2 regions of the Pseudomonas sp. Q1-7 genome follow, and region 2 is predicted to be linked to the other one. Evidence: riboswitches for the same ligand, from Rfam matches in the RefSeq annotation. Region 2 holds a riboswitch; the other holds the start of a gene.

Region 1 (7,048 bases), 1.2 Mb from region 2:
GAGCCGCTCCTCCAACTGCTCCAGCAGGGCGGCTTCGGCCAGCACGAAGCCCAGGCGAATGCCCGCCAGGCCGAAGAACTTGCCGAAGGACCGCAACACCAGCAGACCCGGTAGCGGGCAGTGAGGCGCCAGGCTCTCCTGCGGCGTGCAATCCATGAAGGCTTCATCCACCAGCAGCCAGCCGCCCCGCGCCGCCAGGCGCTCACGCCAACGCAGCAGCCGATCCGGCGACAGGCGCTGGCCGGTGGGGTTGTTGGGATTGACCACCAGCAGCACGTCGAACCGCTCCAGCTCACGCTCGGCGCGCTCGCTGTCGAGCTCTTCCAGCACATGGCCTTCGCGGCGCCAGGCATGGGCATGCTCGGCGTAGCACGGCGAGATCACCCCGACCCGGCTGTGCCCGCGCAGGCGCGGCAAGGCCTGGATCGCCGCCTGCGAGCCGGCCACCGGCAACAGGCTGGCGCAGCCGTAATAGCGCCGTGCGGCCTCCTCCAGGCCATCGTCCCGCTCGGGCAGGCGTGCCCAGGCGGATGCCGGAATGGCCGGCAATTCCCAACCATAGGGCGCGATGCCGGTGGAAAGGTCGAGCCAGTCCGCCTCGGCGATGCCGTAGCGCCGCGCTGCCGCGCGCAGCCGTCCGCCATGCTCAAGCAAGGAGCCAGCCTCCGATGATCAGTGCCGCCAGCCAGAGCAACACGCCCTGGCGCACCAGGTCCATGGCCCGGCCGATATCGTCGGCGCGGGCCGCCGGGCCTTCGCCCAGTACCGGGCGTTCGTGCCGCTCGCCGTGGTAGACCGCCGGCCCGCCCAGGGCCACGCCGAGGGCGCCGGCGCCAGCGGCCATCACCGGGCCGGCATTCGGGCTGTCCCACTGTGGCGCCTGGCGGCACCAGCAACGCAGCGCGACGCCGGTCCTGCCCAGCACGGCGTAGGTCAGCGCCACCAGCCGTGCCGGGATGTAGTTCAGCAGGTCGTCGATGCGCGCCGCCGCCCAGCCGAAGCGCTCGAAGCGCGGGTTGCGGTAACCCCACATGGCATCCAGGGTGTTGGACAGGCGATAGAGCACCACCCCCGGCGCACCGGCCACGGCGAACCAGAACAGCGCGGCGAACACTGCATCGCTGCCGTTCTCCAGCACCGATTCGGTGGCGGCGCGAGCCACTGCGGATTCGTCCAGTTCGCGGGTCTCGCGGCTGACCATGTAACCCACGCGCCTGCGCGCCTCGGACAGATCGCCGGCTCGCAGGGCATCGGCCACGGGTTCGGCATGTTCGTTGAGGCTGCGCAGGCCGATGGCGGCATAGAGCGCGACCACGCCCACCAGCCAACCGACATAGGGCAGCTCCGACAACAGCCAGGCGGCCAGGGTCAGCGGCAGCACCGCCAGCACCCAGGCGCTGACGCCGTGGCTGCGCCAGCCACGTCCGCCCGGATTGAAACGCCCTTCCAGGCGGCTGGCGAGCCTGCCGAAGGCCACCAGCGGATGCCAGCCCTTCGGTTCGCCGAACAGGGCATCCAGCGCCACCGCGCCGAGGGTGAGGAAACCCAGGCTCATGGGCGCTCCCCCCACTGGTTCTCGAACACCAGGTCGGCCAACGGGCGCGGCTGCGCCCAACCTTCCAGGGCCAGCATGGGCGCCGGATAGAACGCCGCCACCGGCCCCAGGCAGAGCACCGCCAGTGGCTTGCTGCCGGCCGGCATGCCCAGCAGCGCAGCCAGGGCCTCGGGCTCGAAAAGCGACACCCAGCCCATGCCCAGGCCTTCGGCGCGAGCCGCCAGCCAGAGGTTCTGGATGGCGCAGGAGAGCGAGGCAAGGTCCATTTCCGGCAGCGTGCGACGGCCGAACACGTGGGCCTCGCGGCCGTCCATCAAGGCCGCCACCAGCAGTTCGGCGCAATCGAGGATGCCTTCCACCTTGAGCGTCATGAAGGCATCGGAGCGCTCGCCCAGGGCTTCGGCGGTGCGCACCCGCTCGGCTTCCACCAGGGCATGGATGCGTCGACGCAGTTCGGTGGAGGTGATGCGGATAAAGCGCCAGGGCTGCATCAGGCCGACGCTGGGCGCGTGATGCGCCGCTTCCAGCAGCCGCGCCAGCAGCTCGGGGGCCACCTCGCCACCGCTGAAGTGGCGCATGTCGCGTCGCTCGGCGATGGCCCGGTAGACCGCCGCGCGCTCATCCGGGCTGAAGGCGTGTTCGCTCATGGTCGGAACAGCTCCGCCGCCGCCCGTGGATTGGACGGCAGGTAGAAGTGGATATAGGACGCCGTCAGCCGGCCGATGCGGAACACCGCCTCGGCCACCGGTTTGTCATTGGGGCACAGGCCACGCACCAGGGGCTGGAGCGGCGAATCCAGCAACGAATGATGGAAGGTGTGCCCGCGCAGGCTGCCTTCGGGCAGCGGCGCCTCCTGCAGGGCCAGGGCCGCGAGGCGCTTCTGCATGCGTGCCTGGCCGGGCAGCAGGCCGAGCAGCTCGGCGCACTCGCCCCCTGCGTCCGTCAAGGACGCCAGCAGGTAGAGCATGCCGCCGCATTCGGCGAGGATCGGCTTGCCGGCCGCATGGTGGGCACGGATGGCCTCGGCCATCGCGCGGTTGCCTTGCAACTGGCGCAGGTGCAGCTCGGGATAACCACCCGGCAGGTAAAGGCTGTCCACCTCGGGCAGGCGCTCATCGTTCAGCGGCGAGAAGAACACCAGCTCGGCGCCCAGGCGCTGCAACAGATCGAGGTTGGCCTGATAGAGGAAAGCGAAGGAGGTATCACGCGCGACGCCGATACGTACGCCGGCCAGTTCGTTGCCCAGCGACTGCGGCTCGGGGGCCGCGAAGGTCACCGGGGGCGGCAAGGCCACTTCGGCGCTGGCGGCCAGGGCATCGGCGGCAGCATCGAGGCGAGCATCCAGGTCCGCCAGCTCCTCGGCCTGTACGAGCCCCAGGTGGCGGCTGGGCAGCTCCACATCCGCGCTGCGCGGCAGCGAGCCGTACCAGCGAATCCAGTCCGGCAGGCTGTCGCGGATCAGCTCGCTGTGACGCTGGCTGCCGACCCGGTTGCCGAGCACGCCGGCAAAGGGCAAGTCCGGCTGATACGTAGCCAGGCCCACGGCCAGGGCACCGAAGGTCTGCGCCATGGCTGCGCCGTTGATCACCCCGAGCACCGGCACACCGAAGTGCCGTGCCAGGTCGGCGGCCGAGGGCGAGCCGTCGAACAGGCCCATGACGCCTTCGATCAGGATCAGGTCGGCCTCCCCCGCCGCTTCCCAGAGCAGGCGGCGGCTTTCCGCCTCGCCGATCATCCACAGGTCCAGTTGGTAGACCGACGCGCCGGAGGCACGGGCGAGGATCATCGGATCGAGGAAATCCGGCCCGCACTTGAACACCCTGACCCGCCGCCCCTGACGGGTGTGCAGGCGCGCCAGGGCGGCGGTGACGGTGGTCTTGCCCTGGCCGGAAGCCGGGGCGGCGATCAACAGTGCGGGACAGGCGTGATCCATCAGAACTCCACGCCCTTCTGGGCCTTCACGCCGGCCTTGAAAGCGTGCTTGACCAGGCTCATCTCGGTGACGGTGTCGGCGGCGTCGATCAGGCCCTGGGGCGCCCCACGGCCGGTGGCGACCACGTGCTGGCGTTCGGGGCGGGACTCGATGTCCCTGAGCACCTCGTCCAGCTCCAGGTAGCCGTGCTTGAGGGCGATGTTCAGCTCATCGAGCACCACCAGGCCGATCCGCGGGTCGTCCAGCAGGCCGCGGGCCACCGCCCAGGCCGCGCGGGCCTTCTCGATATCGCGCTGGCGGTCCTGGGTATCCCAGGTGTAGCCCTCGCCCATCACGTGGTAGCTGACCTCGTCGGGGAAGCGGCGGAAAAAGTTCTCCTCGCCGGTGGACATGCCGCCCTTGATGAACTGCACCACGCCCACCTTGAGACCGTGGCCCAAGGCACGGGCAACCATGCCGAAGGCGGAACTGCTCTTGCCCTTGCCATTGCCGGTGTGCACCAGCAGCAGGCCGTACTCGCTCTGGGCCTGGGCAATCTTTTCGTCGACCACGGCCTTCTTGCGCTGCATGCGCGCCTTGTGGCGGGCATCGCGTTCGGCGGATTCGCTCATCGGACGTTCCTCCTCACAGGGCCTGGTAACGGACGGTGAAAAACACCGCCTGTCCCGGCTGGTTATAGTCCAGGGCGGTTTCGTAATCGGCGTCCAGCAGGTTGCTGACCTTGGCCTGCAGGCGCCACTCCTCGGTCAGCCAGTATTCGCCGCGCAGGTCCACCGTGGCGTAACCGGCAACGCGTTCGCGGTTGGCCAGGTCGTTATAGCTGCGGCCTTCGGCATGCACAGTGGCGCCGACGCCGAAGCGGCCGATGCGCCGATCGAGGTCCAGATTGAAGATTTCCTTGGCCCGACGCGGCAGTTCATTACCATCGTTGGCACCGGACTCGCGGTTCTCCGGGTCGAGAAAGGTCGCGTTGGCGCTCCAGTCCCAGCCCAGCCAGTGGCTGCCGACCACCAGTTCGAGGCCATCGATGCGCGCCTTGCCGATGTTGTTCGGGCCGCCGAACGGGCCGAGGGTGGAGTCGTAGGCGATCAGGTCATCCACATGGGTGCGGTAGGCATTGATCGACCAGTGGCCCCAGTCGTGCTGACCGGCGAGGGCGGCTTCGAAGCTCTCCGAGGTTTCCGCATCCAGGTCGGGATTGCCGTAGCCGGGGTAGTACAGCTCGTTGAAGCTGGGCGCCTTGAAGGCGGTGCCGTAGCTCAGGCTGAAACGCAGCGCTTCGGTCAGGGCATAGCCCCAGGCGGCGTTGCCGGTGTCATGAGTGCCGAACTGCTCGTTGTCGTCGCGGCGCAGGGCCAGCTGCCAGTCCTGGCGACCGGCCTGGCCGAGGTATTGGGCAAACCCGCCCTGGTTCTTGCGGGAGTCCTTGTCGAAGGCGGTGGAGCTGCTGATCCGGTCGCGCTGCCAGTCGTAGCCCAGGGTCAGCACATGCCCCTCGGCCAGGGTCAGGTCGTTGAGCCAGGAGGCGCTGTCGCGGGTGGAGTCGAAGCGCGCATCGAACACGCCATCGGTGTGGCTGGTGCTCTTGTCCTCGCTGCGGCCGGCCTGCAGGGTCACATCCCAGCGTTCCGCCGGGCTGTAGCGGACGCGGCCGCCCAGCAATTCCTGGCGGTTGTCTGCGTTGGCATTGTGGCCGCCCTGTGGGTGGAAGAAGCCCGACGAGTCGATGTCGTCGTAATCGTTGTGGGCCTTGGCGCGCATCAGCGTGCCATCCAGCTCCAGGCCGTTGTCGAAACGATAGCCGGCGCGCAGGTTGCCGGAGAGGTTGCGGTAGCCGTCGGCGTCCGGCTCGTAGTAGTCGCTGCCCTGACGGCGGGAGTTGATACCGTCGGTGTCCTGGCTGCTGACCCCCAGGCTGTACCAACCCTTGCCGTCCCCCCCGGAAACCCCGGCGCTGCCTTCGTAGCTGTCGTGGGTGCCGTAGCCGGCGGAGAACCAGGGCTTGGCCCCTTCCTGGCCGCCCTTGCGGGTGAAGATCTGGATCACCCCACCAATGGCTTCGGAACCGTAGAGGCTGGAACGCGGACCACGGACCACCTCGATGCGCTCGATCAACTCCACCGGCAGGTCCTGGAAGGCGGTGAGGCCGGCGCTCACCGAACCCACCTTGATGCCGTCGATCAGCACCAGCACGTGGTCGGACTCGCTGCCACGCAGGAACAGCGTGGTGTTCTTGCCCGGACCGCCGTTGTTGCTGAGGGTCACGCCCGGCACCTTCTGCAGCAGCTCGGGCACCGAACGCGCCTGGCTGCGCTCGACTTCTTCACGGTCGATGACCGTGGTAGCGGCGAGGCTGGCGCGCACCGGCCGCTCGCTGCGGGTCGCGGTAACCACCTGCTCGTCGAGGGTCAGCGGCGCCGCGACCAGGGAGGGGGAAATGAAGGTTCCGCCGAGCAGCGCAAGCGCCGCCGGCCTGAAGAAAGGCTTGCGAATCAAGGTCTGGGTCTCCGTCGTGCCACCCGCGCGACATCTACAAGGAATACTGCATGCGGAAGGCTCCGCGATGCCCTGTTTGCGCCAGGCCGGTCTCCGGGCTTGCGAGTGGAGCCGAAACTCCCGTGCCGCGCCTTCCCATGCCAGGGGCACAGTGGCCGATTGCGGCTGTCTACTCGCCTACCGTTGCGGGGGCAGCGCCGGATTCTTCGAAGGAATGGACCGGCTTCCCTGTTTCACCCCATTGGCCGAAGCCATGGGGCACCTGAGGCAGCGGCGAAGGTTAGAGACTCGGGGAGGCAGCGTCAATTCGAGCCACCCCCTCGGTTCAAGGATGCCGCTCAGCGTCTGCAGCGCGCCGTAGGTTGGGTTGAGGCACGAAACCCAACGAGCCCATGCCGGTAATCGCGCCATTGGGCCGCGCTGCGCTTGGCGCCAACCTGCGGTCCCGGTGGCGGCATACCCGTTAGCGCATGCGGTCCGCCGTAGGTTGGGTTGAGGCACGAAACCCAACGAGCCCATGCCGGTAATCGCGCCATTGGGCCGCGCTGCGCTTGGCGCCAACCGGCGGCGCGGGTATGCGGCTCAGCGTTTTCGGCAGAGGGTCAGGCCATCGCCCACGGGGAGCATCGAGAGATCGACGCGTGCGTCATTTTTCAGCGCGCTGTTCAGGGCCTGGATGGCGCGGGTGTCGGCGCTGTCCGGTGCGGCCTCGAGCACGCGGCCGCTCCACAACACGTTGTCGAAAAGAATCAGGCCACCCTGGCGCGCCAGGCGCAGCCCTTCTTCCAGGTAGGCCGGGTAATTGGCCTTGTCGGCATCGATGAAGATCAGGTCGAAACTGCCGCTGTCCAACTGCGCCAACGTCTCCAGGGCCGGTGCCAGGCGCAGTTCGATGCGGTCGGCGAGGCCGGCTTCCTGCCAATGGCGACGGGCGATGGCGTTGTAGTCGCCGGGCAGGTCGCAGCAGATCAGGCGGCCCTCGGCGGGCAGTTCGGCGGCCATGCACAGGGCGCTGTAGCCGGTGAAGGTGCCCACTTCGAGGATGCGCCGGGCACCGATCAGCT
Region 2 (7,048 bases):
ATATCCGCCTTGTTCTTCTCTAGCTCGCAAGCTCATGGACAGGTTCTGACCCAGTTCTTTCAAGGCGCCTCCGGGCGCCTTTTTCGTATCTGGAGGAATACACAGGATGGGGGTGGGAGCGAATTCATTCGCGAAAGCAGGACGCAGTCCTGCCCAAGGACTCATGGGGCCGCAATGCGGCCCGGCGCGAATGAATTCGCTCCCACCAGGGAAACCATAGGCAGGTCAGGCGGGCTCAGCGCCCCAGCAGGCGCGCCACGCCCTCGCGCAGCGGTGTCGCCGTGGGGAAGTCGTAGCGCAACAGCAGGCGCGCGTTGTTCGCCCGCGAGTGGCGAATATCCCCGGCACGCGGCTCGGCATGGGTCACTGGCGGCAGGTCGCCCAGCACGTCGCCGATGGCGGCGAGCAATTGCTTGAGGCTGGTGGCCTGGTTGAGGCCGACATTCACCGGGCCGGCCTCCAGCCACTCCGCTTCCAGCGCCTGCACCAGCACCTGCACCAGGTCACCGACGTAGACGAAGTCGCGGGTCTGCTCGCCATCGCCGAACAGGGTGATCGGCAGCCCGGCCAGGGCGCGCTCGGTGAAGATGCTGATCACCCCGGAATAGGGCGAAGACGGGTCCTGGCGCGGCCCGAAGATGTTGAAGAAGCGGAACACCGCCGGCTCCAGGCGATGTTCGCGGCGGTAGAAGTCCAGGTACTGCTCGCTGGCCAGCTTGTCCACCGCGTAGGGCGTCAGCGGCGCCTTCGGCGTGTCTTCGTCGATGGCCGTGCCTTCGCCGTTCTGGCCGTACACCGCCGCGCTGGACGCGAAGACCACCCGCTTCACGCCGTGCCGGCGCATGGCCTCGCAGACGTTCAGGGTGCCGATGAAGTTGCTCTGGTGGGTCGCCACCGGGTCATCCACCGAGGCCTGCACCGAAGCCACGGCCGCCAGGTGCGCCACCGCCTTGCAGCCGGACATGGCACGCGCCACCACGGCGGCATCGGCCACGTCGCCCTCAATGAGTTCCAGCCGCTGGTTATCCAGTTGCAGGTTGGCGCGCTTGCCGGTGGAGAGGTTATCCAGCACACGCACGGCGTGGCCCTTGGCAAGCAGCGCATCGGCCAGGTGCGAGCCGATGAAACCGGCGCCGCCCGTAATGAGGATGGGAGAATCAGCCATGGCGGTAGTAACGATCCAGCAGGGTCGGCAACGCGGCGCGCCAGGCGCGCGGCTTGATGCCGAAGGTGTGGAGGATTTTCTTGCAGGCCAGCACCGCGTTCTGCGGTTCTTCCGCCGCGTCGGGGCGGGCGGCGTGGGCCTGGGGCGTGATGTCCTGCACCTTCAGCGGGTGCAGGGCGCGGGCCTCGGCGAGCAGCGCCTGGCCCAAGGCCAGGGGTGTGGTCGCCTCGTGGCCGCCGTAGTGGTAGGTCCCCCAGAGCGGCGCGGAGCAATCCAGTTGCTTGAGCACGGCCAGCAGCACCCGCGCGGCATCGTCCACCGGCGTGGGATTGCCCCGGCGGTCGTCGGCCAGGCAAATCTCGTCGGCCTGTTCGGCGCGGCCGAGGAAACGCCCGAGGGCACCTTCGCGGCTGTCGTCGAGCAACCAGCCGAAGCGCAGCAGCACGTGCTTGGGGCAGGTCGCGCGAACGCTCTGCTCCATGCGCCAGATCGCCTGGCCACGCGCGCTGAGGGGGACGGTTTCGTCCTTCTCGCTGTAGGCGGTGGCGCGGGAACCGTCGAACACCCGATAGGTGGAAGGTTGCAGCAGGACGATGCCGTGGTGCTGGCAGAGTTCGGCCAGACGCTCCACGCCGCGCTCCTGGGCGGCCAGGCGGGCATCGCTGACTTCGTCGGCCTGGAACCAGTCGAAGTAGTAGGCGAGGTTGACCACGGCGTCGGGCCGGGTGTCATCGAGCAGCTGCGTCAGGCTGGCGGCGTCCCAGCCCTGTTCGGGCGGACGCGGAGCGAGAAATCCAATGTCTTCCTCGGCCCCCAGGCGAATCAGCGCCTGTCCGAGTGAATTGCCGCCACCCAACAGCATCAAGCGCATTCGCATAGAGAAAAAGGTCGCTTAAAGCCGGTTAGAGGGAGTGGGCGGGTCATTCGCCCGCCGCTTAAGAGCCGCATTCTGCGGGTTTCACCGCCGTACGTCACTAACCGCGTGGCGGCTCCGCCCGCGCCGGGCGGAACAGATGGCTGTGCTCGGCGCGGTAGAGGGAGGAATCGGCGAAGCCCTCGGCGGCCAGCACCTCACCCACCAGGATCAGCGCGGTGCGGCGGAAATCCCGTGCCGCCACCTTGGGCAGGATGTCGCCCAGGGTGCCGGTGACCTGCTCCTGGTCCGGCCAGCTGGCGCGGTGGATCACCGCGATCGGGCACTCGGCGCCGTAATGCGGCAGCAGTTCTTCGACAATTTTCGCCAACTGGCTTACCCCCAAGTGAATGGCCAGGGTCGCACGGTGCCGCGCCAGGTCGCCCAGCGCTTCGCCTTCCGGCATCCGTGTCTTGCTGGCGTAGCGGGTGAGGATCAGCGTCTGGGACACCTCCGGCAGGGTCAGCTCGCAGCCCAGCAGGGCGGCGCAGGCGGAGGTGGCAGTCACCCCCGGCACCACGTCGTAGGGAATGCCCCGCGCACGCAGGTGGCGGATCTGCTCGCCGATGGCGCCGTAGAGGGACGGATCGCCGGAATGCACCCGCGCCACGTCCTGCCCCCTGGCGTGGGCCTCGGCCAGCAGGGCGACGATTTCCTCCAGGTGCAGTTCGGCGGTATTCACCACGCGCTCTGCGCAATGCCCGGCCAGCACCGCTTCCGGCACCAGCGAACCGGCGTAGAGGATCACCGGGCAGGAGCGGATCAGCCGCTGGCCCTTCACCGTGATGAGTTCCGGATCGCCGGGGCCGGCGCCGATGAAATAAACGGTCATGGCCGTTCTACCTCGTGCTGGAGGCAGGCCAGGGCACAGGTGGCGCTGGCGCTGCGGCGTTTGTCGATGAGCAGGACGGCGCGACTGCCAAACAGGGTGTCAGCCAGGGCCAGGGCGGCGGCTTCGGCCACCCCCGCACTGCCGCTGGCCGCGCGCACCGGCTCGGAAGGCTGGCTAAGGCGCCGTTCCTGGGCAACCAGCTTATCCACAGGCAGGCAATGCAGCGGGAGCCCCAGCTCCCTGGCCAGGTCGTTCAGCCCGGGCTCCGCCGCCTTGCCTTCGGCGCTGGCCAGCGCGACCAGCGCCTCGAAGGACGCGCCGGCCTCGGCCAGGCACTGCCGCAGCAGGCCTTGCAACTCGTCCGCCGGGCAGCCGCGTCGGCAACCCAGCCCGGCGACCAGTTTCAAACGGAGGGCGACGCGTGGCGCTGGTGCAGCCAGGCGGCGGCCCAGCCCAGCACCGCCCAGAACAGGGCATTGGTGATCAGCGAGGCCGCGATGAACGCGTGCTCCAGGGCTTCAGGCGCTAGGCTGGTGTGGACGTCCGGTTGCGGCGCGCCCAGCAGATGCGGGATCACCAGCAGCAGCAGGCCGGCCACGCGCAGGGCCCAGTGGCGGCCGAAGGCGATCAGCGCCAGGCCCACAGCGGTGGCGCAGGCGGTGCCTACCCACCAGGTCTGGCGCTGGGCCAGATCGGCGGCGGCGGTGCCCGGCAGCTCCGGCGGCAGGCCGAGGGACGGCGCCAGGGCGAAGGTGGCAAAACCGCCCAGCCCCCAGAGCAGGCCCTGCCAGGCGCGGGTCGGGCCGCGCAGGCTGAACAACCCGGCGAGGATCAGGGCGAAGCCCACCGCCACCACCAGGTTGCTGCCCCCGGTGGCGAGGGTGCGCTGCCAACCGTCTTCCGGGGCCCAGGCTTCGTCGCTGTGATCGTGGATGTGGGCCACGGCGGCGCCGCCGTGTTCATGCTCGTGGGGCTGTTCCACAGGCGCCGGCTCGGCGGTCTCGTAAGTCTCCGCCTGGAGGATCAGCGGCGTGACCCACAGACTCTGCAACAGGGTCAGCACCAGGGCGGCGATCAGGCCGGCGAACCCGGCGGTCTGGGCAATGCGCTTGATCATCGGAGCTTACTCAGTGGCAGGGGAAGGCGGCGCTGTGGCGGGTGTCGTGGGCGGCGTTGTGCACAGCCTCGATATGCGAGAAGCCGGCGAAATACACCAGGGACAGGCCGATCAGGCCGGCACCGATGGCCAGGACGAGACGCTGGGCCAGGGTCGATGACGAAGCGGCGGAATGGGACAGGGTGCGGCTGGACATGGAGGTTCCCTCTGCGTTGCGAGTGATGGCGGCAGGGGAACGCGCATGAGGGAAGCGGGCGCACAGGCACCCCGATTTCCGGCTTGCGCCCGCCCACCGCGGGTTGCCAAAACGTGATCAGGCCGGTCTCCGGGCTTGCGACGCCTGCCGATGGCAGGATGGGCTTGCCTTCCCATGCCCGAAAGCACAGTGGCCTACTAATCCCTACGTTCGCTTACCGTTGCGGGGGCAGCGTCGGACTTATCCGAAATTGGATGCACCGACTTCCCGTTTCACCTCGCGTACGGCGACGCAAGGCACCTGAAAAATCCGCGCTAGGACAACACGAGACCGACCAAGCGTCAACTGGCGCGATTGACCGCCGTTGGCGCCCTGCGTAGCCTTCGCCCTTTCGAGGTTCTCCGGGCACGTCCCGGAGCTAAGAGGGAACGTGGTCAAGGCCACGGCTGCCCCCGCAACTGTGATCGCCGCGAACGCCTTCGAAATGCCACTGCTTCATGCGGGAAGGCGAAGGAAAGGCCCCGAAACGGGCCGGGCGAGAGCCAGGAGACCTGCCTCGACGACATTCCACACAACCGGGCGGGGTGATCCGGTGGCGAATCCGTTGCGCGGGGCGAGCCCCGCTGCGTTCGTCATGCCCGCCGACCGACCACGCAGAGGCGCGCATGAAAACCCTGGCCAAGCTCCCCGTCACCATCGTCACCGGCTTCCTCGGCGCCGGTAAGACCACCCTGCTCCGTCACATGCTGGACTCGGCCTCCGGCCGGCGCATCGCGGTGATCGTCAACGAATTTGGCGAGCTGGGCATCGACGGCGAAATCCTCAAGCAATGCGCCATCGGCTGCAGCGAGGAAGAGGCCGTGGGCCGCGTCTACGAGCTGGCCAACGGCTGCCTCTGCTGCACCGTGCAGGAAGAGTTCTTCCCAGTGATGCGCGAGCTGGTGGCACGCCGTGGCGACCTCGACCAGATCCTCATCGAAACCTCCGGCCTGGCCCTGCCCAAGCCACTGGTGCAAGCCTTCCAGTGGCCGGAAATCCGCAACGCCTGCACCGTCGACGCGGTGATCACCGTGGTCGACAGCCCGGCCGTGGCCGCCGGCACCTTCGCCGCCCACCCCGAACAGGTGGACGAGCAGCGCCGCCAGGACCCGAACCTGGACCACGAATCGCCGCTGCACGAGCTGTTCGAGGACCAGTTGGCCAGCGCCGACCTGGTGGTGCTGAACAAGGCCGACCTGCTCAGCGCCGACGCCCTGGCCGCGGTGCGCGCCGAGGTGGCGGAAGAGCTGCCGCCGGCGGTGAAGATCGTCGAGGCCAGCGCCGGCAAGCTGCCGCTCGATATCCTCCTGGGCCTGAATGCCGAGGCCGAGCTGCACATCGACAGCCGCCCCACCCACCACGACCACGAAGGCCACGAGGACCACGATCACGACGAGTTCGATTCCTTCCACGTCGACCTGCCGGACGTGGACGAAACCACGCTGCTCAGCGCCCTCGGCCAACTGGTGGAACGCCACGCCATCCTGCGCATCAAGGGGTTCGCCGCCATCCCCGGCAAACCCATGCGCCTGCTGGTGCAGGGCGTCGGCAAGCGCTTCGACAAGCACTTCGACCGCAAATGGCTGGCCGACGAACCCCGTGGCACCCGCCTGGTGGTGATCGGCCAGGAGCTGGACCAGGTCGCCATCGCCAATGAGCTGCGGACTGCGCTGGCATGAGGCACGCACAACGCCCCTCCCCCATCGGGAGAGGGGCCGGGGGTGAGGGCAATAGCCGGGCGCGGGGACCTTCCCTCCCCCCAACCCTCTCCCAGAGGGAGAGGGGGTAAAAGAGCATGCACCTCCTGCGCACCCAACCCGGCGGCTTCGTCCCCGACGACGGCATCGCCCACCTGGCCCAGACGCCTGCCGAGCTGGTGATTCTCTGCAGCGGCGACTCCCACCTGGCGCTGCTGGCCGAGGCCGCCCGCGAGCTGCCGGCGGACTACCCCAGCCTGCGCCTGGCCAACCCCATGCAGTTGCAGAACCACGCCTCGGTGGACCTCTATGTCGACGAAGTGCTGCAACACGCCAAGGTGATCCTCATCTCGGTGCATGGCGGCGTCGGCTACTGGCGCTACGGCATCGAGCAGTTGGTGACGCTGGCCGAGCGTGGCGCGACGCTGATACTGGTACCCGGTGACGACCGCCCCGACCCGGAGCTGACCGGCCTGTGCAACGTGCCCGCCGAAGAGGCCGAACGCCTCTGGCAGTACCTGCGCCAGGGCGGCCTGGACAACGCGCGACAGCTCTTCCATTGCCTGGCCAGCCGCTGGCTTGACCGCGACTACCCCTGGAGCGAACCCCGCGCCTTGCCCCGCGTCGCCCTCTACCACCCGCGCCTGAGCCCGGCGCGCTTGGACGACTGGCAATCCGAGTGGCAGCCCGGACAGCCGGTGGCCGCCCTGCTCTTCTACCGAACCCACTTGCAGGCCGCCAACACAGCCTTCATCGACAGCTTCTGCGCGCGCATCGCCGCCCAGGGCCTGAATCCGCTGCCCATCGCCGTCGCCAGCCTCAAGGAGGCCGAATGCCTGGAGACGGTGGAGCACTGGCTGGACGCGGCCGACGCCAGTCTGATCATCAACACCACCGGCTTCGCCCAGTCCAACCCGGACACTCCCGGCCCGCGCCCGTTCCGCCGCGACATTCCGGTGCTGCAGGCCATCTGCTCGCTGGACAACGAACCGCTCTGGCGCGAAAACCCGCAAGGCCTGGGCCCGCGCGACCTGGCCATGCACATCGCCCTGCCGGAACTGGATGGCCGCATCATCACCCGCCCCATCA

The links. Region 2 has a riboswitch for cobalamin ahead of PJW05_RS04110 (CbtB domain-containing protein). Riboswitches for the same ligand answer to the same signal wherever they lie in the genome.
Region 1: it holds a riboswitch for cobalamin, as region 2 does, so the genes downstream of both, btuB (TonB-dependent vitamin B12 receptor) here and PJW05_RS04110 (CbtB domain-containing protein) in region 2, are expected to answer to the same signal.

Annotation. Positions count from the first base shown of each region.
Region 1 covers NZ_CP116304.1:2,152,424-2,159,471, reverse strand. Annotated here, with positions in the region: gene cobD (threonine-phosphate decarboxylase CobD) at 1-654, opposite strand, end outside; gene cbiB (adenosylcobinamide-phosphate synthase CbiB) at 647-1,555, opposite strand; gene bluB (5,6-dimethylbenzimidazole synthase) at 1,552-2,202, opposite strand; gene PJW05_RS10020 (cobyrinate a,c-diamide synthase) at 2,199-3,488, opposite strand; gene cobO (cob(I)yrinic acid a,c-diamide adenosyltransferase) at 3,488-4,099, opposite strand; gene btuB (TonB-dependent vitamin B12 receptor) at 4,113-5,984, opposite strand; cobalamin riboswitch at 6,052-6,265, opposite strand; gene PJW05_RS10005 (O-methyltransferase) at 6,567-7,048, opposite strand, start outside.
Region 2 covers NZ_CP116304.1:902,597-909,644, reverse strand. Annotated here, with positions in the region: gene PJW05_RS04135 (NAD-dependent epimerase/dehydratase family protein) at 236-1,165, opposite strand; gene PJW05_RS04130 (sugar nucleotide-binding protein) at 1,158-2,042, opposite strand; gene cobM (precorrin-4 C(11)-methyltransferase) at 2,140-2,910, opposite strand; gene PJW05_RS04120 (cobalamin biosynthesis protein) at 2,907-3,317, opposite strand; gene PJW05_RS04115 (CbtA family protein) at 3,314-4,027, opposite strand; gene PJW05_RS04110 (CbtB domain-containing protein) at 4,038-4,223, opposite strand; cobalamin riboswitch at 4,327-4,542, opposite strand; cobalamin riboswitch at 4,601-4,796, shown strand; gene cobW (cobalamin biosynthesis protein CobW) at 4,889-5,941, shown strand; gene cobN (cobaltochelatase subunit CobN) at 6,058-7,048, shown strand, end outside.